Regions from separate parts of the Amorphus sp. MBR-141 genome, predicted to be linked through region 1. Evidence: predicted binding sites of a transcription regulator. Region 1 holds the regulator's gene; each other region holds the start of a gene.
The links. Region 1 encodes PhoB, which activates phosphate uptake and scavenging genes when phosphate is short. Its sites were predicted from a motif close to TGTCATNNANCTGTCAT; they were not measured.

Region 1 (7,765 bases):
AGCGCGGGCTGGTGTCCACGCCCTTCAACTGGGGCCTCTTCTTCAACGCCGACAGCCGCTTTCCCGAGCTCGCCGGTCTGTCGGGGGCGATCGTCGGATCCTTCTACGCCCTGCTCGTCTGCTTCTTCATCAGCTTCCCCGTCGGGATCGCGGCGGCCATCTATCTGGAGGAGTTCGCCCCGAAGAACCGGATAACCGACGTCATCGAGGTGAACATCAACAACCTGGCGGCGGTGCCCTCGGTGGTGTTCGGCCTGCTGGGCCTGGCGGTCTTCCTGAATTTCTTCGGGCTGCCCCGATCGGCGCCGCTGGTCGGCGGCATGGTTCTCTCGCTGATGACGCTGCCCACCATGATCATCGTCACCCGAGCGGCGCTGAAGGCGGTGCCCCCGTCGATCCGCGAGGGAGGGCTCGGCATGGGCGCATCGAAGCACCAGGTGGTGATGCACCACGTGCTGCCGCTGGCGCTGCCCGGGATCCTGACGGGCACCATCCTCGGCCTGGCCCAGGCGCTGGGCGAAACGGCGCCGCTGTTGCTGATCGGCATGAACGCCTTCATCACCAGCCCGCCTGGCGGGATCCTCGACCCGGCAACGGCGTTGCCGACGCAGATCTTCATCTGGGCCGACAGCCCGGAACGCGGTTTCATGGCGCGGACCTCGGCGGCGATCCTCGTGCTGCTCGGCTTCCTGATCGTGATGAACATGATCGCGATATTTTTGCGCAGCAAGCTTGAGCGGCGCTGGTAATCGAACCGAGGATGGCGACCGGGACCGGGCCAGCCTCGCAAGTGACGGGAGAGTGGTGATGAGTGCAGTGGCAGTCGAAGCGAAGGAAAAGGTGATGGTGGAGACCGTCCGGACGCCGGACGCGCAGCCGCGGCCGGTGAAGATCAAGGCCTCGGGCGTCGATGTGTTCTACGGCGCGAAGCAGGCCCTGTACGGGGTCTCCATCGACATTCCCGAGCGGGCGGTGACGTCCTTCATCGGCCCGTCGGGTTGCGGCAAGTCGACGTTCCTGCGCTGTTTCAACCGCATGAACGACACCATCGACAGCTGCCGGGTCGAGGGCGAGATGCTGATCTCGGACACCAACATCTACGATCCGCGCCTCGACGTGGTCGAGCTGCGGGCGCGCGTCGGCATGGTGTTCCAGAAGCCGAACCCGTTCCCGAAGTCGATCTGGGACAACATCGCCTACGGCCCGAAGATCCACGGCCTCGCCCGCTCGAAGGCGGACTTCGAGGAGATCGTCGAGAAGAGCCTGCAGAAGGCGGGCCTGTGGAACGAGGTGAAGGACAGGCTGCACGAGGCCGGCACCGGCCTGTCGGGCGGCCAGCAGCAGCGCCTGTGCATCGCCCGCGCCATCGCGGTGAACCCGGAAGTGATCCTGATGGACGAGCCGTGCTCGGCCCTCGACCCGATCGCCACCGCCAAGGTGGAGGAGCTGATCGACGAGCTGCGCGAGAACTACACGATCGTCATCGTCACCCATTCGATGCAGCAGGCGGCGCGCGTCTCCCAGCGCACGGCGTTCTTCCATCTCGGGCTGCTGGTCGAGGAGGGGCCCACCAACTTCGTCTTCACCAGCCCGAAGGAAACGCGCACCCAGGACTACATCACCGGCCGCTTCGGCTGAGCGGCCGGGCCGGGGGCGGCCCGGTCGGCCCGGTCCCGCGCCGGGTCGCGCGCAACGGCCGCGGTTTGTGATTGCAGGTCGCCCGGACCTGGAGTCATCGTCATCGCGGGTCATCAGGCGAGCACATCCGCGCCGCCCGGATCAGCCCGATCCGAGCGGGGCGTGCTCCGGCGAACGAAGAAGAAACCGACATGAGCGACCACATCACCGGAGCCTACGACGAGGAACTGCGCGACCTGGTCGGCCGCATCGCCGAAATGGGCGGGCTGGCCGAGCGGCTGGTCTCCGAGGCGGTGACGGCGCTGGCCAAGATCGACATCGCCCGGGCCCAGGGCGTCATCCTCCAGGACCACCGCCTCGACGAGATGCAGCGGCAGGTGGAGGAGCGCGCCATCAGCGTCATCGCGCGCCGCCAGCCGGTCGCCAAGGACCTGCGCGAGATCATCGCGGCGCTCAGGGTGTCGAGCGACCTGGAACGGGTCGGCGATCTTGCCAAGAACATCGCCAAGCGGGTGATCGCGCTGCAGGGCCAGTTCCACTCGAAGCGGCTGATCTTCGGGGTCGAGCACATCTCGGAGATCACGCTGGAGCAGCTGAAGGCGGTGATCGACGCCTACACGGCCCAGGATCTCGAGGCGGCCCATGCGGTGCGCAACCGCGACGACGAGATCGACGCCATGTACACCTCGCTGTTCCGCGAACTCCTGACCTACATGATGGAGGATCCGCGCAACATCACCTTCTGCACCCATCTCCTCTTCTGCGCGAAGAACATCGAGCGGATCGGCGATCACGCGACCAACATCGCCGAAAACATCCACTTCATGGTCACCGGCGAGCAGCCGCAGGAGGAACGACCCAAGCATGATGAATCAAGCTATATCCCGGCCAATTACAGCGCAGACGATTGAGCAGGAACGGGGGCGTGCGCTCATGCCGAAGGTCTTGATCGTCGAGGACGAGGAATCGCTGACGCTGCTGCTGCGCTACAACCTGGAGGCGGAAGGCTACGCGGTCGACGCCTGCGCGCGCGGCGACGACGCCGAGATCCGGCTGCGGGAGAGCGTGCCGGACGTGCTCATCCTCGACTGGATGCTGCCGGGCCTGTCCGGCATCGAGCTGTGCCGGCGGCTGCGCAACCGCGCCCAGACCGAGAAGCTGCCGGTCATCATGCTGACGGCGCGGGGCGAGGAAGCCGAACGCATCCGCGGCCTGTCGACCGGCGCCGACGACTACATGGTGAAGCCGTTCTCCGTGCCGGAGCTGATGGCGCGGATCCGGGCGATCCTGCGCCGCAGCAAGCCGGCGGTGGTGTCGGGCATGCTGTCGGCGGGCGACATCGAGCTCGACCGCACCACCCACCGGGTGCGCCGGGCCGGCCGCGAGATCCATCTCGGGCCGACCGAGTTCCGCCTGCTGGAGTTCCTGATGCAGTCGCCGGGCCGGGTGTTCTCCCGCGAGCAGCTGCTCGACGGGGTGTGGGGCCACGACGTCTATGTCGACGAGCGCACCGTGGACGTGCACGTCGGCCGGCTGCGCAAGGCGATCAACCGCGGCAAGGCGCTCGATCCGATCCGCACGGTGCGCGGGGCGGGCTATGCCTTCAACGACCAGTTCGCCGTCCTGGAGAAATAGCCGGAGCCGGAGCGGCGGGGGCGGCGCGCCGATGGCGGGCGGCCGCCGTCGTGCCGGACGCGTCGTCCTTCCAGGCACGGCGCCGGGCACGAAAAATCCCGGCGCCGCGGCGCCGGGATCTGGCAGGCTCAGGACGGGCGGCCGGGCCAGAGCCACGTCCGATCAGGCGGTCACACCTGATCGACTGGACGTGGCCCCATACCCGCTACCCGGGCTGCGGCGCCGGTCAGCGGCTGCCGCTGCCACCGCCGCCGGAGCGGGACTTGCGGCGATCGGGCGCCGGCTGGTAGGCGACCCGCGAATGGGCGTTGCAGTAGGGCTGGCCGGGCGTCGACTCGCGGCCGCAGAAGGCGAAGTCGTCGCTGCCCGGATCGCCCATCGGCCAGCGGCAGGTGTGCTCGTTGAGCTCCATCAGCGTCTTGCGCTCGCCGAACGGGACGACTTCGGCCGACATCGCCGCGGTCGGCGCCAGCTGGGTTTCCATCTCGGCCTGGGCGACGATCTTCAGCGCGGTGTTGCCGACGAGACGGGTCTGGCGGGAGATCGCCGCGCCGCCGCCGCCACCGCCACTGGTGGTCGCGCCGCCGCCGTTGCCCCCGACGCGGCCGCCGCTCGGCTTGGAGGCCGGGCGCGGCTTGCGCGGCCGGGACGCGCCCGGCGCCTTGGCGCGACCGGACAGGCCGAGGCGATGGATCTTGCCGATCACCGCGTTGCGGGTGATACCTCCCAGCTGTCCGGCGATCTGACTCGCGCTCAGCCCCTCGGCCCAGAGTTTCTCGAGGAGCGAAACGCGTTCTTCAGTCCAGGACATCGGTGTGTCGTCGGCCATCTCGGGACCTCCGTCTGTGGCTCGCAGAATCCTTCGGCCTCGCGGACAACGCCGCGTGTGTGCGCCGATGCGGGTCTGGGTGGGGCCGTGCACGATATGTCGTGCCTTAACGATTTAGATACTACAACATCACGCGAATCGATGACAAGATTCAGCTGATCCAGGTGGCCTGCGGCGCGTCGGTTTTCCCCAACCGAATTCCCGCCGCCGCAGCCATGCGGGAACCCTGCCGGAAGGCCGTCGGACATTGACAGCGGGCGGCGTTCCTCGAATATAGAAAGCTTTCCATCGTGCCGCCTCTTGGCGGCACGATTTGTTTTTCGGGTGCCAACAATCCGACCGCGGCACCTAAACTTGAGAGAACCAATGACAACGTCGGCCCTGTACAAGACCTATGCGCGCGCTGATCTCTCGTTCGAGAGCGGCGAGGGTGCCTGGCTCAACGGGTCCGACGGCCGACGATATCTCGATTTCGGCTCGGGCATCGCCGTGACCGCGCTCGGTCACGCCCATCCCCACCTGGTCGAAACCATGACCGCCATGGCCAGCAAGGTCTGGCACACCTCGAACGTGTTCCGGATTCCCGAGCAGGAGCGGTTCGCCGAGCGCCTGTGCGCGGCGACCTTCGCCGACCGCGTTTTCGTGACCAACTCCGGCACCGAGGCGACCGAGGCGGCGATCAAGACGGCGCGGCGCTACCACTTCGCCAACGGCGCGCCGAACCGCTACCGGATCGTCACCTTCGAAGGGGCCTTCCACGGCCGCACCATGGCCGCCATCGCGGCCGGCGGCACGGCGAAGTACCTGGAAGGCTTCGGCCCGCCGATGGAGGGCTTCGACCATGTGCCGTTCGGCGACTTCGAGGCCGTGAAGGCGGCCGTCGGCCCCGACACGGCGGCGGTGATGATCGAGCCGGTGCAGGGCGAGGGCGGCATCCGCCCGTTCGCCAACGAGTTCATGCGCAAGCTGCGCGAGCTGTGCGACGAGACCGGCACGCTGCTCGTCCTCGACGAGGTGCAGACCGGCATCGGCCGCACCGGCAAGCTGTTCGCCTACGAGTGGTCGGGGATCACCCCGGACGTGATGGCGATCGCCAAGGGCGTCGGCGGCGGCTTCCCGCTGGGCGCGTGCCTGGCGACGGCCGAGGTGGGCGACGCCATGGTGCCGGGCACCCATGGCTCCACCTATGGCGGCAACGCGCTCGCCTGCGCGATCGGCAATGCCGTGCTCGACGTGGTGCTGGCACCCGGCTTTCTCGACCAGGTGGCCGAGAAAGGCCTGATCTTGAAACAGAAGCTCGCAGCGGTGGTGGATTCCCATCCGAGCATCTTCGAAAGCGTGCGCGGCGAGGGCCTGATGCTGGGCCTGAAATGCCGGGCTCCGTCCGGCGACGTGGTGCTGGCGGCGCGCAAGGCGGGTCTCGTCACCATCGGCGCGGGCGACAACGTCGTCCGTCTGCTGCCGCCGCTGGTGGTGACCGCGGCGGAGATCGACGAAGCCATCAACCGCCTCGACGACGCCGCGACGGCGCTGGAGGCGAGCGAACTGACCAAGGCCGGGGGTACGGCATGACGACGAACGGCAAGACACGGCACTTTCTCGACCTGGACGTCCTCTCCAAGGATGTGCTGCGGGGGATCATCGACAACAGCCGCGCCATGAAGGGCACCCGCGACGGCGCCCGCCGCGGCCACGGACCGTTGGCCGGCCGCGTGCTGGCGATGGTGTTCGAGCGTCCGTCGACCCGCACCCGCGTCTCGTTCGACGTGGCGATGCGCGAGCTCGGCGGCGAGACGATCATGCTGACCGGCGCCGAAATGCAGCTCGGCCGCGGCGAGACCATCGCCGACACGGCGCGCGTGCTGTCGCGCTACGTCGACGCGGTGATGATCCGCATCCTCGACCACGACGCGCTCATCGAGTTCGCCGAGTTCGCCACCGTGCCGATCATCAACGGCCTCACCAAGGTCTCGCATCCGTGCCAGATCATGGCCGACGTGCTGACCTTCGAGGAGCACCTCGGGCCGATCGCCGGCAAGAGCGTCGCCTGGACGGGCGATGCCAACAACGTGCTGGCCTCCTGGCTGCACGCCGCCGAGCGCTTCGCCTTCGAGCTGCGCATCGCCACGCCGAAGCAGCTGGCGCCCAACGACGGCAGCATCGAGCGGGCCCGCGCCGCCGGCGCCAAGGTGGTCTGGACCGACGATCCGTTCGAGGCCGTCGACGGGGTCGACTGCGTCGTCACCGACACCTGGATGTCGATGGGCGACCGCGAACGCGAGCGCCGCCACAACCTTCTGAAGCCCTATCAGGTCAACGACCGGCTGATGGCGGCGGCCAACCCGCAGGCGATCTTCATGCACTGCCTGCCGGCCCACCGCGGCGAGGAGGTCACGGAAAGCGTGATCGACGGGCCGCAGTCGGTGGTCTTTGACGAGGCCGAAAACCGCCTACATGCGCAGAAAGGAATTCTGGCATGGTGTTTGGCGGAGACGTTGGCGGCGGAATGACGAGCGGTGGCGCAGACCCCTTGAGGTTGCCCCCCGACGATCTCGTTCTGCCTTTTGCAGTGAACGCGCTCGACGTGCGCGGGCGCGTGGCCCATCTCGGCCCGGTGGTCGATGGCGTGCTGTCGCGCCACGGCTATCCGGAGCCGGTCGCCCGGCTGCTCGGCGAGGCGATGGTGCTGACCGTGCTGCTGGGCAGCGCCCTCAAGTTCGAGGGGCGGTTCATCACCCAGATCCAGAGCGACGGGCCGGTGAGCCTGCTGGTGGTGGACTTCCGCTCGCCCGACCGGGTGCGGGCCTATGCGCGCTTCGACGCAGAGGCGATCGCCGCGCTGGCCGAGGCGGGCACCGTCGCCTTCACCGACCTGGTCGGCAAGGGCCAGCTGGCGCTGACCATCGATCCCGGCGGCCACATGCGCCGCTACCAGGGCGTCGTCGCGCTGGAGGGCGCCAGCCTGGAAGAGGTGGCGCATGCCTATTTCGCCCAGTCCGAGCAGATCCCCACCACGGTGCGGCTTGCCGTGGCGGAGGTGCTGGAGCGGCGCGAGGGCGAGGGGCCGCGGCACAGCTGGCGCGCCGGCGGCGTGCTGGTGCAGTTCCTGCCGGAGTCGGAGGACCGCGTCCGCCACCGCGATCTCGATCCCGGCGACGCGCCGCAAACGATGACCACGCCGGAGGCCGAGCCCGACGACGCCTGGGTCGAGGCGCTGGCGCGCGTCGGCACCCTCGACGACGTCGAGCTCATCGACCCGGAGATCGCGCCGCCGCGGCTGCTGCTGCGGCTGTTCCACCAGCGCGACGTGCGGGTGTTCGAGCCGCTGCCGGTGGCCGAGATCTGCTCGTGCTCGCGCGAGCGGGTGGAGGGCATCGTCCGCCAGTTCGATGCCGAGGAGCGCCGCGACATGGTCGAGGACGGCGAAATCGTCGTGACCTGCGAGTTCTGCAGCTCCACCTACCGGTTCGATCCATCCGATTTCGAGACGGACTCGTAGGACGAGCGCAGGCCACGCGTTAGCGTGTCCAGAACGGGCCCGGCTTCCGCCGGCGGCCCGGTGATGAGGCTTGATCGACGTTGGCAGACCACCAGCCCAGTCCCCGAAAGCGGATGCGGACGGCCCTTGGCGTTGCCGCCAAGGCCGTGCTGCCGGTGCTGGTG
Region 2 (7,765 bases), on a different contig from region 1:
TCCCCGCCTTCCAGCACGACAGTCGCCTCCGACCGGTTCTCGATCTCCACGAAGACCAGCGCCGTGTCGCCGTCGGTGGCCCGCGTCCAGGCATGGATCGCCCGCACCCCCGCGAGCTCGCTGACGTGATGATCGGGGTCGTGCTCGTCGGCGGCAAACGCCACCGAGGTGGCGGCGACGAGAGCTAGGCAGGCTCGGGAGACGGCGCGGACCATGGCGGGTTTCCTTGACGGGTCTCAGGCCCTGAGGTCGGCGACCACGGGCCGGGTCGAAGCGATGAAGGCGGGCGTCAGCGCCAGCAGGACGGTCAGGCTGACGAAGCCGGCGATCAGGTGGAATTCCGGCCAGCCGAGGCTGGCCCGCACCAGGATGTCGGTGCGCTCCGTGACGATCCGCGAGATGACCGAGGTCGCCGCCACGCCGAGACCGAGGCCGGCGAGCGCGCCGGTGGCGATCAGGCAGGCGGCGTAGCTCCACACCACCGCGAACACGAACCGCCGCGGCGCGCCGAGCGCGCGCAGCAGCGCCAGCCGCCGCGCGAACAGCCGGGTCAGGATGACGAGCCCGGCGAGCACCCCGGCCGTCACCAGCACCTGGGTGACGATGGCCATCACCGACATGACCTCGCGCACGTCGCCCATCAGCCCGTGCAGCCGCGCCAGAACGGCGCCGGGAAAGAAGGCCATGGTGTCGTCGCGGGTGAAGTCGGAGCGCAGCGCGTAGTTCGCCCACAGCTCGTCGGCGCGCACCAGCACGGCGGGGGTGCCGGGAAACTCCTCCGCATCGAACGGCGGGCCGATCTGGTCGCTGCGCGCGTGCACATGGCCGAGCGGCAGGCCGTGGACGTCCCAGACCGCCTCGACCGGCACCAGGATCGCCCGGTCCCACGGACTGCCGGACGGCTGCATGCGGCCGACGACAGTGTAGGCGTAGCCGGTGTGGGCATCGTGCTCGGCCGACGCGCCGACGCCGTGCGCCGCCTCGAAGGTGGCGCCGATCTCCAGCGGCACGCGGGATCCGATCACCGCCTCCTGGCGGGCCGCGAACAGGCGGCCGCCGGCGAGCGCACCGGACAGGTGGGTGACGAAGTCCGCCGTCGTGCCGATCACCGGCGAACTCTCGAAGCTGTCGCCGTAGGCGATGGGCGCCGCAAGGCTGACGTGCTCGTGGGTGGCGATCTCGTCGTAGATCGTGCCGGAGAGCAGAGGCACGTCGCTCGGCTGCAGGTAGACGGCCGCGAACAGCATCGTCAGCTCGCTGCCGGGGGCGGCGACAATGAGGTCGAACTTCTCCGCGGCGCGCGCCGTGCCCTGGCGCAGGCCGCGCTCCTGGGCGATCAACCCGACGCCGATGCCGATCGACACGGCGATCAGCGCCACGAACAGCAGGTTGGTCCAGCGAAAGCGCCAGAGCAGCGCCCGCACCAGCGCGAACGGCCGGTAGCCGGCGATCACCCCCGCCCCCACCACCAGCGCCGGCAGCAGCAGGAGGACCAGCACCACGGCATCCTGGGCATCGGCCGGAAGCCCCGCCCACAGGTCGAGGAGCGCGTCAGGCATCGGCGGCCCCCTCCACCAGCCGGCCGTCGACCACGTCGACGAGCCGGTCCATGCGGGCGTGCAGCGCCGGATCGTGGCTGACGGCGATCAGCGTCGTGCCGCCGTCGCGCGCCAGCCGCACGAGATCGTCGATCAGCGCGTCGGCGGCGGCCCGGTCGAGGCTCGCCGTCGGCTCGTCGGCGAGGACGATGGCCGGATCGGTGGCCAGCGCCCGGGCGACCGCCACCCGCTGGCGCTCGCCGCCGGAAAAGCTCGCGACGCTGCGGGTTCCGCGCGTGCCGATGCCCAGCCGGTCGAGGACGGCGCAGGCCCGCGCGTCGATGGCGGCACGGCGGCGGCGCGGCGCATAGGCGCCGGCGAGGGCGGCATTGGCCAGCGGCGTCAGCTCCTCGAACAGCAGATAGTCCTGGAACACCATGCCGATGCGATCGCGGCGGAAGGCCGAGCGGCCGCCGTCCGACAGCGCCGCGATGTCCGTCTCTCCCCACCGCACCGTGCCGGAGGCCGCCGTCACCAGTCCGGCGAGCGCATGCAGCAGCGTCGACTTGCCGGCCCCCGACGGCCCGCGCACGCCGATCGTCTCGCCCGCCGCCACCCGCAGCCGGCCGACCGACAGGATCGTCCGGTTGCCGTCGCCGGTGACCGTCAGCCCGTCGATGGCGAGCGGAAGGCCCACCTCAGACGCGCTCGAAGGTGGCGTCGACGATCCGCACGCGGCTGACGAAGCCCGTCTCCGGATCCTTGAAGGTGCCGAGTTCGAGCCGCCCGCGGGCGACGATCTCGACGTTGAAGGGGATCACGTCGACCACCCGCTTGGCGTAGACGGCGAGGATGTCGTCGGGCCACTGGGCCTCGGATTCGCAGAACGGGCAGACCGCCATCGGCCGCGCCGTCAGCACGAAGAAGGTGGACTCCGCCTTCAGCGGCGGCGCCATGAAGCCGCGGAAGGCGACGCGGTCGCCGTCGAGCGCCTCGGCGGCGCTGGAGAACACGAAGCCCTTGTCGTAGAGCGCGCGGATGCGCAGCGGCTCGGCGTCGGCGCGGGCGAGCCGCGGCAGCGCCGTCATGCCCGCCAGGGCTACGAGAAAACGTCTCCGGTCCATCGATTGCGCCTCGCTGCTGCTCGCATCGCCCATAGCGGATCTCCGTGACAGAACGGAGAAAGGCCCGCCGAAGCGGGCCTTTCCGAGCCGTCGTGTCCGGTCGGAGGTCGGCGCCGACCCTACTGGGCCGCACCGCCGTTGGCGGCGTAGTTCATCACGTGGAAGATGTAGTTCTGCTCGATCATGCCGTCGAACAGGTGCGCCCACGGACCCTTGGCGAACACCGCGACGTCCTCGCCCGAATGGGTCTCCGACGACATCGGGATCAGCGCCTGCTGGACGTAGTCCTTGTCGGTCGCCTCTTCCTGGGTGAGCTCGGCGCGCGAGCCCGTGTAGTCGTTGCCTTCCTGCTTCAGCACCGAGCCAACGCCGTTCAGGTAGCCCACCACCGTGTAGGGCTTGCCGTCGGCGGCCAGCTCCGGCTCGTCGGTGTGCTTGATGCCTTCCTTGGCGACGCCCATGCACAGGCCGTTGATGGCCGAACCACGGCCGCAGTAGCCGTTGAAGGCGATCGCGTGCTCGTGGTCGGCGGTGACGATGATCAGCGTGTCGGCGTCGTCGGTCAGCTCGTCGGCGGCGGCGACGGCCTTGGCGAACTCGACGCCGTCGGTGAGCGCGCGGAAGACGTTGCCGTCATGGTTGGCGTGGTCGACGCGGCCGGACTCGATCTCGAGGTAGTAGCCGCCTTCGTTCTTGGAGAGGTACTCGATGGCCGCCTTGGTCATCTCGGTGAGCGACGGCTCGTCGGCTTCGGTGCGGTCGATCTCGTACTTCATGTGGCTGCTTTCCAGCAGCGCCAGCACCGGGGTCTTGCCGTCGAGGTCGAGGGCGTCCACCGTCTCGGTGTTCCAGGCGTACTGGATGCCGGCATCCTGGGCCGCCTGGACGAGGTTCTTGCCGTCCTTGCGCTTGCCGCCCTTGCCTTCTTCATCCGTCGCGTCGCTCGGCAGGAAGTAGCCGCGGCCGCCGCCCATGGCGAAGTCGATCGTGCCGTTCTGCATCGCCTGCAGCAGCTGCGTGGCGATGTCCATGCAGTCGCCGTCCGCCTCGGCTTCCCAGTCGCGGTTCGCCGTCTTGGCGTACACCGCCGCCGGGGTGGCGTGGGTGATGCGGGCGGTCGACACGACGCCGACGGCCTTGCCCTCGCCGCTGGCGATCTCGGAGAAGGTCGTCAGGCCGTTGCCCTTTTCCGACGCGCAGTCCTCGTGGATGGCGTTCTCGTTCAGGTTGATGGTGTTGAAGCGCTGCTTGACGCCGGTGTTCATCGAGCCGGCGGTCGGCGCGGAATCGGGCGTCTGGGCGTTGATGTTGTAGGTCTTCACCAGCGCGACGTTCGGGAAGGCTTCGTAGGGAAGCACGTTCTCTTCGCCGAGCATGCCCTTCTGCTGGCCATCATAGAGGCGCACGGCGTAGTTGGTGCCGATGCCGTTGCCGTCGGCGATGAACAGGATGACGTTCTTCGCCTTGCCGGTGTTGATCTGGCGGGAGGCCATCTCCTCGATGCGCGACTGGGCATCGGTGTACCACTGGCTGTCCTTCTGGGCGATGGACGTGTCCTGAGCGAAGGCGGCGGTCGACACGAGGCCGAGCGCGACGGTCGAAAGAAGGGCGTGACGGTACATGGCGGGCTCCTGGGCTCAAGTCCGGGTCTGGACTGTTGCCGGGCAGGTACACCCCGGACGTGACACTCTCGCGCCAGTTCGATGACAAGCGAATGACGAATACTTCCCCGCCAAGTCTTCCCCTGGATTTCCCGGCCCGCGTTCCTAGTTGAATTCTAAACTGCCAACAGATCTCGTCAGATGAATATTATAACATTACGATTCATCGACGCGAGTGCTTGCGGCGACCCGGTCCGGGACAGCGTCGCGCCTGTCCGCTACGCTCAGCCGAGCGACCCTTCGCCGTGCTCCAGCAGCACCGGGATGACAATTTCCTCCTCGTCGGTCAGATGCCGGTCGAGAAACCCTTCGAGCCGCGCCAGCGTCTCCACCAGGCGCCCGTCCTCGCCCCCTGTCACGGCGCTGGCCTGCAGCGCGCCCAGCAGTGCGTTCGCCTCGTTCGTGAAGGTCGTCAGATGCCCGTCGAGGGCGACGTGGTCGCGGTCGAGCAGCTCGAAGCCCGCGGCGAGGCGCGGCTCCTTCGCGGCCAGCAGCGGGAAATAGTGCGCGTCCTCGACGTGGTGATGCTCGTGCAGCTGGTTCACCAGGAACCCGCCGAATCGCGACAGCCGCTTTCCGTATTCCTCCGGCGCGATGCCCGCATCGACCAGCGCCCGCCCATCCTCGCCGAGCTGGGTGAGCAGCTGGCGGAACATCAGGTGCCGCTCCAGCCAGAACTGGGTCAGCCCGCCCATCGGCGTGCCGCCCGCCCAGCCTTCCCGCGGATATTTCTCCAGAAGCACCCGCAGCGCGTCCGGCAGGCCCGACCGGGCCTCGAGATCGTCGGTCGTCATTGGCGGTCCTCTTGTTGCAGCCGTCCCGTCCCGGTGTTTAGGTCACCGGACCGCTGCGGGACGAAGGCCGAATCTCGGCCCGATGGATTCTCGGCCCGATATAAGAGTGGAAGAGGAAAAACCCATGATGGCACTGCCCTTTTTCGGAATCCTGCTGGCTTGCATCCTTGCCTGGATGAACGCGCGGCTGCCGGCGGTGTGGACCGTGATCGCGACCATCGTGCTCACGCTCGTCCTGTTCCGCTTCCATGCCACCGACGCCATCAACATCGACCTGTAGGGCAAGGCCATGTTCGGATACCTCGCCCGTCCCCTGAACGCCCTCGGCCTCCTCGCCATCTCCGGCGTGCTGCTGGTGGCCTTCTTCGAGCAACTCGTCTACGGCGAACTGCCCTGCCCGCTGTGCCTTCTGCAGCGCGTCGGCTTCGTCATCGTCGGCGCCGGTCTGGCGCTCAACGTGCTGTGCGGGCCGCGCCCGGCCCACTACGGGCTGATGCTGCTGGGCGCGTTCGTCGGCGCCGCCGTCGCGCTTCGCCAGATCGCGCTGCACGTGGTGCCGGGCACCGGGGCCTACGGCGACCCGTTCCTCGGCCTGCACTATTACACCTGGGCGTTCATCGTGTTCGCCCTTGTCGTGGCCGGTTCGGGGCTGATGCTGCTCCTGGAAAGCCAGTTCTCCGGCACCCGGCGGGACCGCGGCGGCCTCGGCTCCATCGCCGTCGGACTGTTCGCCCTGGTCGTGCTGGCCAACGGCGTGTCCACGGTGCTCGAATGCGGCGGCGGCCTCTGCCCGGACAACCCGACCAGCTACCAGCTGCTCGACCAGTTCCGCGCGCCTTCCCAGTAGGGCGCGCGGCCTGCAGCGCCTGTCCGTGGCAGACGTCGAACACAGACTTCAATGCCGACTTCAAATATGAGTGCGTGCGCAAATTCGCCCGCGAAGCGCTCAGAGAGTTATGATATCTGTTCCAACGTGCTCGTGCCTGATGTGTTCGCCCCGCGCCTGACGTCGATGCGGAGGGAGGACGCCTGAATTCGCGACTGGCGGAGGCGAATGGGACTTCTTAGGCAACTCCTCATCGTGCTCGTCCTGGCCGGCGCCGGCTACGGCGGATACCTTCTCTACAACACCTACTTTCAACCTTCGGACGAGACGGCCGATGCCGCTCCCAAGCGCGGAGCCCAGGTGGTGTCCGTGGAGGTCGCTCCGGCCCGGGTCGCCACCCTCGATCGCAAGGTCGAGGCCGTCGGCACAACCCGCGCGCTCCAGTCCATCGACATCGTGCCCTCCGCCGAGGGCCGCATCACCTCCATCAACATCACCCCCGGCCAGGAGATCAAGGCCGGCAGCGTGATCGCCCAGCTCGACGACGAGATGGAGGTCGCCACCCTCCAGGAGGTCAAGTCGGCCGTGGAGGAGAAGCAGCGGGCGCTCGAACGCGCCCAGACCCTCATCCGCTCCAACACCATCAGCCAGGCCAGCCTCGAGCAGCTCCGCTCGGGCAATGCCGTGGCCCAGGCGGCGCTGGCCCGCGCCGAGCGCAGTTTCGCCGACCGCACCATCCGCGCCCCGTTCGACGGCGTCCTCGGCATCACCTCGGTGGATCTCGGCGCCCGGGTCGACACCGACACCGTGCTGACGACGCTCGACGACCTGAGCGAGGTGGAGATCGAGTTCCGCCTTCCCGAAACCGTCTACGGCCAGATCAGCGCCGGCCAGGCGATCGAGGCGACCAGCGCGGCGTTCCCGGACCGGCGCTTCACCGGCAAGGTCGACGCGATCGACAGCCGCATCGACCAGACCTCGCGGTCGTTCCGGGTCAGGGCCCGCCTGCCCAACGAGGATCGCGTGCTGCCGGTCGGCATGTTCATGCGCCTCGACCTGAACCTCGCCTCCCGCCAGGGCATCGTCGTGCCGGAGGAAGCGCTGCTGGTTCAGGGTCCCGCGACCTATCTCTACGTCATCGAGGACGGCGTCGCGCGCCAGCAGAAGGTCGAGACCGGCCAGCGCCGCAATGGCGACGTGGAGATCGTCGAGGGCGTCGCCGAGGGCGACGTGATCGCGACGCGGGGCATCCAGTCGCTGCGCGACGGCAGCAAGGTGAAGATCCTCAACGGCACCGCCGAGGCCCCCGGCCGCCCGAGCGCGGGCGACATGCGCACGGGGGGGCGTCGGGGCTGATGTCGCTCTCCGACCTGTCGATCCGTCGTCCGGTCCTCGCCGCGGTCGCGAGCCTCCTGATCATCGTGTTCGGCATCGGCGCGCTGACGCGGATCCCGATCCGCGAACTGCCCAACATCGACACCGCGGTGGTGACGGTGTCGACCAGCTACACTGGCGCCTCCCCCGAGATCATCGACACCGACATCACCGAGATCGTCGAAGGCTCGGTCGCCGGCATCGCCGGGGTGAAGACGATCTCCTCCCAGAGCCGGCGCGGCCAGAGCCGCGTCACCATCGAATTCAACGTCGACCGGGAGATCGACGAGGCGGCCAACGACGTGCGTGACGCCGTCGCGCGGGTCCGCTCCGACCTGCCGGTCGACGCCGACGAGCCGCAGATCGTCAAGAACGATTCCGACAGCGACCCGGTGATGCGGCTGGCCGTCACCAGCGACCGGATGAGCGCGGCGGAGATCACCGACTA
Region 3 (7,765 bases), on a different contig from region 1:
GTGTAGGCCATCAGCGACACGCCCGCGGCGCGCGCCGCCTCGATCGCGTTGCGATGCTGGGGCACCCGCTGGCCGACCTCGCTGGAGGAGATCAGCAGCACCCTGTCGACCCCGTCGAAGGCCGCGGCCAGCGTCTCCGGCCGATCGTAGTCGGCGACGCGCACCTCGGCGCCCCGGTCCACGAGGTCGCCAACGGCCTCGGGCCGGCGCGCGGCGGCAATGACCGCTCCGCCCGGGCCGGCGACGAGCAGGCGCTCGACCACCAGCCGCCCGAGCGCGCCGCTCGCGCCGGTGACGAGGATCGTCGGCTTCGATGTCGTCATGTCAGTGCTCCATCCTGGACTTGATCCGAGTGAAGGTCTCAAATAGAGACCTGTCGTATCGTCCGGAAGGAGGCATCATTTCGTGCCCAGGTTACCTGCAGGGAACCCGCTGTGAGTGCGCTGGCGGATCCGCGCCGTTCACCATCCGACCGCGGGGTCGCACCCGATCGCGCCGGGGCCTTCCCGATCGACGGGTTCGCCCCGGGCGTGGAGCCGCGGCGCCCGACCCGGCTCGCCGAATGGCAGGCCGCCGGGTTCGACGCCTCGACGTGCCCGGTACGGGACGTGCTCGACCACATCGGCGACAAGTGGACGTCGCTGATCCTGCTGGTGCTGGCCGATGCGCCGCTCCGCTTTTCCGCCATCCGGCGCGCCGTGCCCGACATCTCCAAGCGCATGCTGACCCAGACGCTGCGCACCCTGGAGCGCGACGGCCTGGTCACCCGGCACGTCTTCCCGACCAAGCCGCCGAGCGTCGAATACCGGCTGTCGCCGCTGGGGCATTCGGTCGTCACCCCGCTGGTCGCCCTGGTCGACTGGGCGAACCACCATCACGACGACGTCCGCGCGGCCCGCCAACGGTTCGACGAAACCGCCGGCGGCTGAAGGCGGGACAGGCGGGCCTCAGGTCTGCGGGGCGGCGAAGCCCTTGGCGAGGATCGGCCCCGTCGGCCGCCCGGTCGGCGAGCCCCCTGCCCGCTCCAGGGTGATTTCGTAGAGCTGGTTGCCGGTCGGCGCCGGCAGGTCGGACCAGCGCAGCGTGGAGGCCCGTGCGGCCTCGACCAGCCCGAGCGAGACCGGGCCGCGATCCTGCGACGGCAGCGTCCAGACCTGCATCACCTGGCCGGCCGGCACCTCGAGATCCGACAGGAACCGCACCGTGGCGGTATCGTTGCCGAAGTCCTCGACCACCGCCGTCGGGGCCCCCTCGGAATCCAGCAGCACGGCGATCACCATCGGTTCGGGCGTGCTGACGAGCGTGCCGAGGCCGACGCCCACGCCGAGCGCCACGATCGCCGCGGCGGCCGCGGTCGTCCAGCGGCGCTGGCGCTGCGGAAGGTTCTGGTTGGCGGCCGCCGGAACCGGGGCGTCGGCCGGCGCATCGCCGCCGTCCGCCGTCGCCACCGCGGCCGCGACCCGGGCCCGGAAATCCTCCGGCAGGTCGACGGACGGCGCCGTCAGGTCGAGCGCGAGAAAGCGATCCCGCACCCGGCCGACGGTGCGCGCGGCGGCGGCGTCGGTTGCGATCAGCCGTTCGACTTCCGCCGCCTCCGCCGCGTCGAGAAGCCCGAGAACGTAGTCCTCCGCGAGGTCTTCGATCGGTCGCGTCATGACAGACACTCCCTCAGGCTGAGGAGCCCGCGCCGAATCCACGACTTGGCGGTGCCGAGCGGCACGCGCTGGAGGGCCGCGATCTCCCCGTGGCTGTAGCCGCCGACGTGCGCGAGCAGGATGCAGCGCCGGGTTTCCGGCTCGAGCGCCTCGAGGCAGGCGCGCAGGCCGTCACTGCCGGGCAGCCCCTGCCAGACGTCCGGCGAAGCGGCCTCCTGCCGGGCGTCCTGCATGGCGGTGAGGTCTTCCGGCGCGACGATGGCGAGCCGGCGGCCGTCGCGCAGGATGTTCAGGCAGCGGTTGCGCAGCACGGCATAGATCCAGCCCCGGGCGGAGCCGTGCTCGGCCCGGAACTGACCGGCTTTCTGCCAGATCCGCACCATGGCGTCCTGCAGCGCCTCCTCGGCGAGCTCGTCGCGCTGCAGCATCCGCCGCGCCAGTCCGAGCAGCCTGCCGCCTTCGGTATCGAGGATGATGCCCAGCCCGGACTGGTCGCCGCGGGCGCACGCCTCCAGCGCGGACGAGAGCCGGGACTCCGCCATCGGCACGCTGTCGAGGGGAGTGGTCCGATCGGCCGGGCTCATGCTCCGCTCTATCGCACGTGTGTTCGTCACCCGTCCAGATTCCTTCTTCCGTCTGACCGGCAGACACGCCAGCCCGGCGAACGGATGCAAAAAAGTTTCGCCTGCTGCATCCACCCGGCCGTCCGCCGTGTCTTCAGGGTCGAAGCTCCGCAATCCTGCAGCTTCGGAACCTGGAGAAATTCAGATGACCCGTTTCGTGCTCCTGTCGACGACCGCCCTGTTCGTCACCACCACCGCGCTCAGCGCCGCGCCCGCCATCGGACTGAGCGGCGACAAGACGCTGGTCATGTTCGACACCGACACGCTCGAGGTTTCGGGCACCATGGAAGCATCCGGGGTCAACAAGCTGGTCGGCATCGACCTGCGGCCCTCCAACAACACGCTGATCGGCGTGACGCCGGACAGCGTCGTCGTCTCCATCGACCCGAAGACCGGCAAGGCGACGACGCTGTCGACGATGGACAAGAAGCTGCCGATGACCGACGCGCCGGTGATCGTCGACTTCAATCCGATGGCCGACAAGCTGCGCTACATGACCGGCACCACCAACCACCGGGTCGACGTCGACACCGGGGCGGTGACCGTCGACGGCAGCCTGGCCTTCGAGGAGAAGGACATGCACGCCGGCGAGGCTCCGAACATCGTGGCCGCCGCCTACATCAACGCCTACGGCAAGCCGGACAAGACGGCGATGTACGACGTCGACGCCACCATCGGGGCGCTGATCCGGCAGACCTCGCCGAACGACGGCACGCTCGCCGCCATCGGCAAGTTCGGCATCGCCGACCCGGGCGCGGTCTACGCCTTCGACGTCGCCACCGACGCCGACATGGACAACACCGCCTGGCTCGTCACCGGCAACATGCTCTACGAGGTCGACCTCGAGAGCGGCAAGGCCGAGGGCAAGGGTGCCATCGAGGGCGCCGACGGCGAGATCCGCGACATCACCATCATGCCGGCCATGTGATGCGGCTGCCGGGCCAAGGCGGCCCGGTGCCCGCACCCGCGCGTGATCCCGTCACGCCACGCAGGGGGCATCCGGCCCCCTGCTCCCGCCGGGTTCGCGTCCCGGGGTGCGCCCGGGGCGCCGTCAGGCCGGCGCCCGTCGTCTCTCTCTCCACCGGCCGCAGCCGTTCTTTCCGTCGGCCGCAGCCGTGCGGCGTGCATCCGGATCAGCCGATCCGCTACTTCGCCGTCAGCGCGAACAGCAGGATCTGCGTCGGGCGATCGAAGTCGTTGTCCTCGATCATCACGAGGCTCCGGGCGCCGTCCGGCAGCTCCGGCCCGAACGCCAGCACCTCGTGGCTGCCGATCCGCTCGACCCCCTTCTGGCCGCGCAGCGTGTCGAGATCGAGCACCAGCGTCTTGGCGACCGGCGTCTCGTCGCCGGTGAGCGCGTCGACGTCCTTCACGTCGCTGGCGCCGTCCGTTGACACCTCGAAGATCTCCACCGGCCGCGAGCCGGCGCCGCCGGTGACGCCCTGGGCGTACTGCCGCTCGACGGACAGGAACCGGCCCGGCTCCAGCACCAGCAGGTCGTTGAGGCCGCGGCCGTAGCCGCCGTCGGCCGGCTGCGGCGCGATGGTCATCGTCCCGACCGTGTAGACGTACTCGGCCTGCTTGGCACCGGTCCGGGGATCGAGGACGAGGATGCGGGCGGTCGATTCCGTCTTCGGGTCGTACGCGGCCGCGTCCTGGCCGAGCGGCTTCTCGAAGGCCGCGTAGAGCGTCGCCTTGTCGTCGGTCAGGACCAGGGATTCGAAGCCGCCGGAGTTGCGCGCGCCGCGGCCCTCCTTCAGGCGTGGGTCGTAGCGCGCGGCGTCGAGCGGCAGCGCGGCGACGAAGGTGCCGTCGGCCTTGTAGCGGCGGATGAAGGCGGGGAACGTGTCGCCGACCGGCTCGGCAGCGATCAGCAGGTCGCCGTTGTCCAGGATCACCAGACCCTCGGGATCGACGGAGCCGTCGGGGAACGGCTGCTGGTCGATGTCCTTGATCAGCACCGACGACTTCACCTCCACGTCGCCCTCGTCGAGCGTCCCGTCGGAGAGGTCGATCGCGATCGTGTGGAAGCGGGCGTTCTTCAGGTCGTCGCCGACGCCGTAGAACAGCTTCGCTTGCGGGTCGTAGGCGACGCCGGAAATGCCGCCGAAGGTCTGGCCGTCGACGACGAGATCCTGGGGCAGTTCGATCACGCCGCGGAATTCCAGCGCGACGGTGGGGGTCTCGGCGATCGCCGGAGCGGCGGCGGCGAGCACGATCGTGGATGTCAGCAGGGTGCGCAGCATGGCTGTCTCCGGAGGATGTCGTGAACTCCCCTGGAGATCGCACCGATCGATGTCGGCGCCGCGACAACGCCGCGACGGTTCGGTAACAGCCGCTCGTCCCCCGGCGCTTTCGACCGATCTTGCCCGCGCCGTGGGCAACCACTAGCGTGGAGGACAATCAGGGGAATGCCGGAGGCTTCGGGGGCGAGGGCCGACCAGGCATGAGGACGCGGCAATGCGGAGCGAGCGGCATGGTCCGGAACGATCGACTGAGCCCCGCCCCGGCGCGCCCGGCGGGCCGATGAGGGATCCGGACGGCACGCACGTGCGCCGGAACGGCCGGCCGGAGGTTGCGGGCGGGCCGGCAAGGCGGCTGCCGACGACCGCCGCCTTGCCGCTCCCGCACCGGGCCTACCGGTCGGGTGCGCTTGGAGCCGGGGCCCTCGGCACCGGCGCCATCGGAGCCCTGGCGCTCGGATCGCTTGCCGTCGGCGCCGTCGCCATCGGCGCCTTTGCCATCGGCCGGCTCTCGGTCCGGCGGGCGCGGATCGGCGAGGCCGAGATCGGCCGCCTCAGGATCGATCGCCTCGAGGTCGGCACCATCGTGCCGGCGGCGGCGAGACGGCGACATGGCTGAGACATGCCGATGCAGGCCGTCGTTCGCCATGCCCGCTTTGCCGGCCCCTTCCGGGCGCGCGTCGATCCTGCAGGACGGGATCGAAGCCGCCAACGTGACGATCGCGAGCCCGTTCGGCTCCTTCCTGCGGAGATGCCATGCGCGAGACCGGTGACCGCTCCATGAAACCCGTACAGATCCGCATGGCCCGCGCCGCGCTCGGTTGGGCGCCGGAGGAACTCGCCGGCCGCGTCGGGCTGCAGGCGAACGACATCGAGCGGCTCGAACAGGGCGGCGACGGCGATCCGGCCGTCGCGGAGCGGCTGCGCACCGCCTTCGAGGCCGAGGGCGTCGTCTTTCTCGACGCCGACGAGACCGGCGGCCCCGGCGTTCGTGCCCAGGACGCCCCTCTCCCGTCGTGCGAAGGCATCCATCCCGAAGATCTCAACGCCTCCAACGACGGCTGACTCACCGGTGCTCCCCGAGGAATGCCGCCCGCGTCCATGACCGCGGCGGTGCGCCGCGCGGAGCCAGCGCCCGGACTGCCCAATTCCGCGTCGTGTCGCGCCGGTGATCACGGCGGTTGTCGATCGAGATAGTTTAGGCATAAAATAATTTCGACGGCAGATCCCGGCCGCGTCGACCCCTCGGTCGCCGCACCCGCGCGGAGCTGCCGTCGGGGCCTGCGCGCCGGTCAGGGAGAACGCCGGACGCAGCCCCCGCGCATGCCGACGCACCGCCGACCCGATCCGGCCCGCCCGTCCGTTGTCGGGCCGGCGCCGTTCCAGAGCGAAACAGCATCACCCGCGGAGACCCGTTCCCATGCCATCCATCCGGACCACCGTTCTAGGCCTCGCAATGGCCGCGACCCTCACCGGCACGGCGCTTGCCCAGTCTGCCGATGACAAGCTCACCGTCGGGCTGATGTTCACGCTGTCGGGCCCGGCCGCCATCCTCGGCGAACAGGCCCGCGACGGCTTCCTGCTGGCCGTGGAGGACAAGGGCGGCAAGCTCGGCGGCGTCGAGACCGAAGTCATTTCCATCGACGACGAGCTGAAGCCCGACGTCGCGGTGAACAAGGCCAAGGAACTGGTCGAGCGCGACAAGGCGAACTTCGTCGTCGGCCCGATCTTCTCCAACATCCTGATGGCCATCGCCAAGCCGGTGACCGAATCCGAGACGTTCCTGATCAGCCCGAACGCGGGCACGTCGGTGCTCGCCGGTCCGGGCTGCAACGAATACCTGTTCGTCTCGTCCTACCAGAACGACCAGGTGCACGAGGTGCTCGGCAAGTACGCCCAGGACGAAGGCTTCAAGAAGGTCTTCCTGATGGCGCCGAACTACCAGGCCGGCAAGGACGCGCTGGCGGGCTTCAAGCACTCCTACAGCGGCGAGATCGCCGACGAGGTCTACACCCCGCTCGGCCAGCTCGACTTTTCCGCCGAACTCGCCCGCATCGCGGCCGCCAAGCCGGACGCCGTCTACACCTTCATGCCGGGCGGCATGGGCGTGAACCTGGTGAAGCAGTATCGTCAGGCCGGGCTGGAGACGATCCCGTTCCTGTCCGCCTTCACCGTCGACGAGACCACCCTGCCCGCCCAGCAGGACGCCGCCGTAGGCTTCTTCGGCGGCGCCAACTGGGCCCCGGACATGGACCTGCCCCAGTCGAAGGCCTTCGTGAAGAAGTACGAGGAGAAGTTCGGCCGGATCCCGGGCACCTACGCCATGCAGGCCTATGACGCGGCCCAGATGATCGACGCCGCGGTGAAGGCCGTCGACGGCGACCTGTCCGACAAGGCCGGCATCATCGCCGCGCTCGAGAAGGCCGACTTCGAATCGCTGCGCGGCGACTTCAAGATCGGCAACAACCACTTCCCGATCCAGGACTTCTATCTCGTCAAGGTCGCCAAGCGCGACGACGGCAAGTACGAGACGCAGATCGAGAAGAAGATCTTCGAAGACTATCAGGACAACTACGCGTCCCAGTGCAAGATGTAGCCTGAGGAGACCGGTTTCGGACGGTGCCGGATCACGACGGGACGTCAGGCCTCATCGGCCCGGCGTCGCCGACCGTGAGCGACGAGGGCCTGGAGCGGGATGCGGGCGGAACCGGTTTCCCCCCTGCCCGTCCTGCCCTCGCACCGGCCGGACCAGCCTGCATTCCATGCCCCGACACTTCGAGAGGTAAGCCATGAGCACCCTGACGGGCGGCCTGACCAGGGCCGGCGACGGCATCGACAACATCCGCTGGAACATTCTCGGCCAGATCTACGTGCCCAAGCACAACTGCGAGAGCTCGTTCTCCTGGCATGCGACGTTCCCGGTGGGCACCTTCGTGCCGCCGCACATCCACCCGACCCAGGAAGAGTTCATCTACATGCTCTCCGGGCGGCTCGACTACGTGCTCGACGGCAAGGAAGGCGTGGCCGAACCCGGCGACACGCTGAAGCTGCCGCGCGGCGTGCCGCACGGGCTGTTCAACAAGACCGACGCCGAATTCAAGTGCCTGTTCTGGGTGTCGCCCACCGCGCGTCTTTACGATCTGTTCTGGGCGCTCCACAATCTCGGGCCCGATGCGGATCCCGCGGAGGTCGTCGCCGTCTCGGCCAAGCACGAGGTCGACTTCCTGCCGCCGCCGGAAGCCGA

Region 2: a site for PhoB is predicted at 4,366-4,382, ahead of ACSSVZ_RS08890 (alkaline phosphatase). Genes of this name have one in related genera too.
Region 3: a site for PhoB is predicted at 4,596-4,612, ahead of ACSSVZ_RS16990 (esterase-like activity of phytase family protein). Genes of this name have one in related genera too.

What each region holds. Positions count from the first base shown of each region.
Region 1 covers NZ_JBRJGW010000003.1:296,028-303,792, reverse strand. The annotation lists gene pstA (phosphate ABC transporter permease PstA) at 1-749, shown strand, start outside; gene pstB (phosphate ABC transporter ATP-binding protein PstB) at 844-1,638, shown strand; gene phoU (phosphate signaling complex protein PhoU) at 1,830-2,549, shown strand; gene phoB (phosphate regulon transcriptional regulator PhoB) at 2,572-3,273, shown strand; gene ACSSVZ_RS06235 (GcrA family cell cycle regulator) at 3,500-4,102, opposite strand; gene ACSSVZ_RS06230 (acetylornithine transaminase) at 4,469-5,674, shown strand; gene argF (ornithine carbamoyltransferase) at 5,671-6,612, shown strand; gene ACSSVZ_RS06220 (Hsp33 family molecular chaperone) at 6,579-7,601, shown strand; gene ACSSVZ_RS06215 (efflux RND transporter periplasmic adaptor subunit) at 7,715-7,765, shown strand, end outside.
Region 2 covers NZ_JBRJGW010000005.1:163,990-171,754, reverse strand. The annotation lists gene ACSSVZ_RS08910 (copper chaperone PCu(A)C) at 1-215, opposite strand, end outside; gene ACSSVZ_RS08905 (FtsX-like permease family protein) at 237-1,559, opposite strand; gene ACSSVZ_RS08900 (ABC transporter ATP-binding protein) at 1,552-2,235, opposite strand; gene ACSSVZ_RS08895 (hypothetical protein) at 2,237-2,695, opposite strand; gene ACSSVZ_RS08890 (alkaline phosphatase) at 2,782-4,284, opposite strand; gene ACSSVZ_RS08885 (hemerythrin domain-containing protein) at 4,548-5,117, opposite strand; gene ACSSVZ_RS08880 (DUF5993 family protein) at 5,242-5,397, shown strand; gene ACSSVZ_RS08875 (disulfide bond formation protein B) at 5,407-5,964, shown strand; gene ACSSVZ_RS08870 (efflux RND transporter periplasmic adaptor subunit) at 6,172-7,299, shown strand; gene ACSSVZ_RS08865 (efflux RND transporter permease subunit) at 7,299-7,765, shown strand, end outside.
Region 3 covers NZ_JBRJGW010000012.1:145,018-152,782, reverse strand. The annotation lists gene ACSSVZ_RS17015 (SDR family oxidoreductase) at 1-323, opposite strand, end outside; gene ACSSVZ_RS17010 (winged helix-turn-helix transcriptional regulator) at 531-929, shown strand; gene ACSSVZ_RS17005 (anti-sigma factor) at 948-1,655, opposite strand; gene ACSSVZ_RS17000 (sigma-70 family RNA polymerase sigma factor) at 1,652-2,239, opposite strand; gene ACSSVZ_RS16995 (DUF4394 domain-containing protein) at 2,424-3,206, shown strand; gene ACSSVZ_RS16990 (esterase-like activity of phytase family protein) at 3,424-4,524, opposite strand; gene ACSSVZ_RS16985 (hypothetical protein) at 4,805-5,140, shown strand; gene ACSSVZ_RS16980 (helix-turn-helix domain-containing protein) at 5,278-5,586, shown strand; gene ACSSVZ_RS16975 (ABC transporter substrate-binding protein) at 5,942-7,117, shown strand; gene ACSSVZ_RS16970 (cupin domain-containing protein) at 7,311-7,765, shown strand, end outside.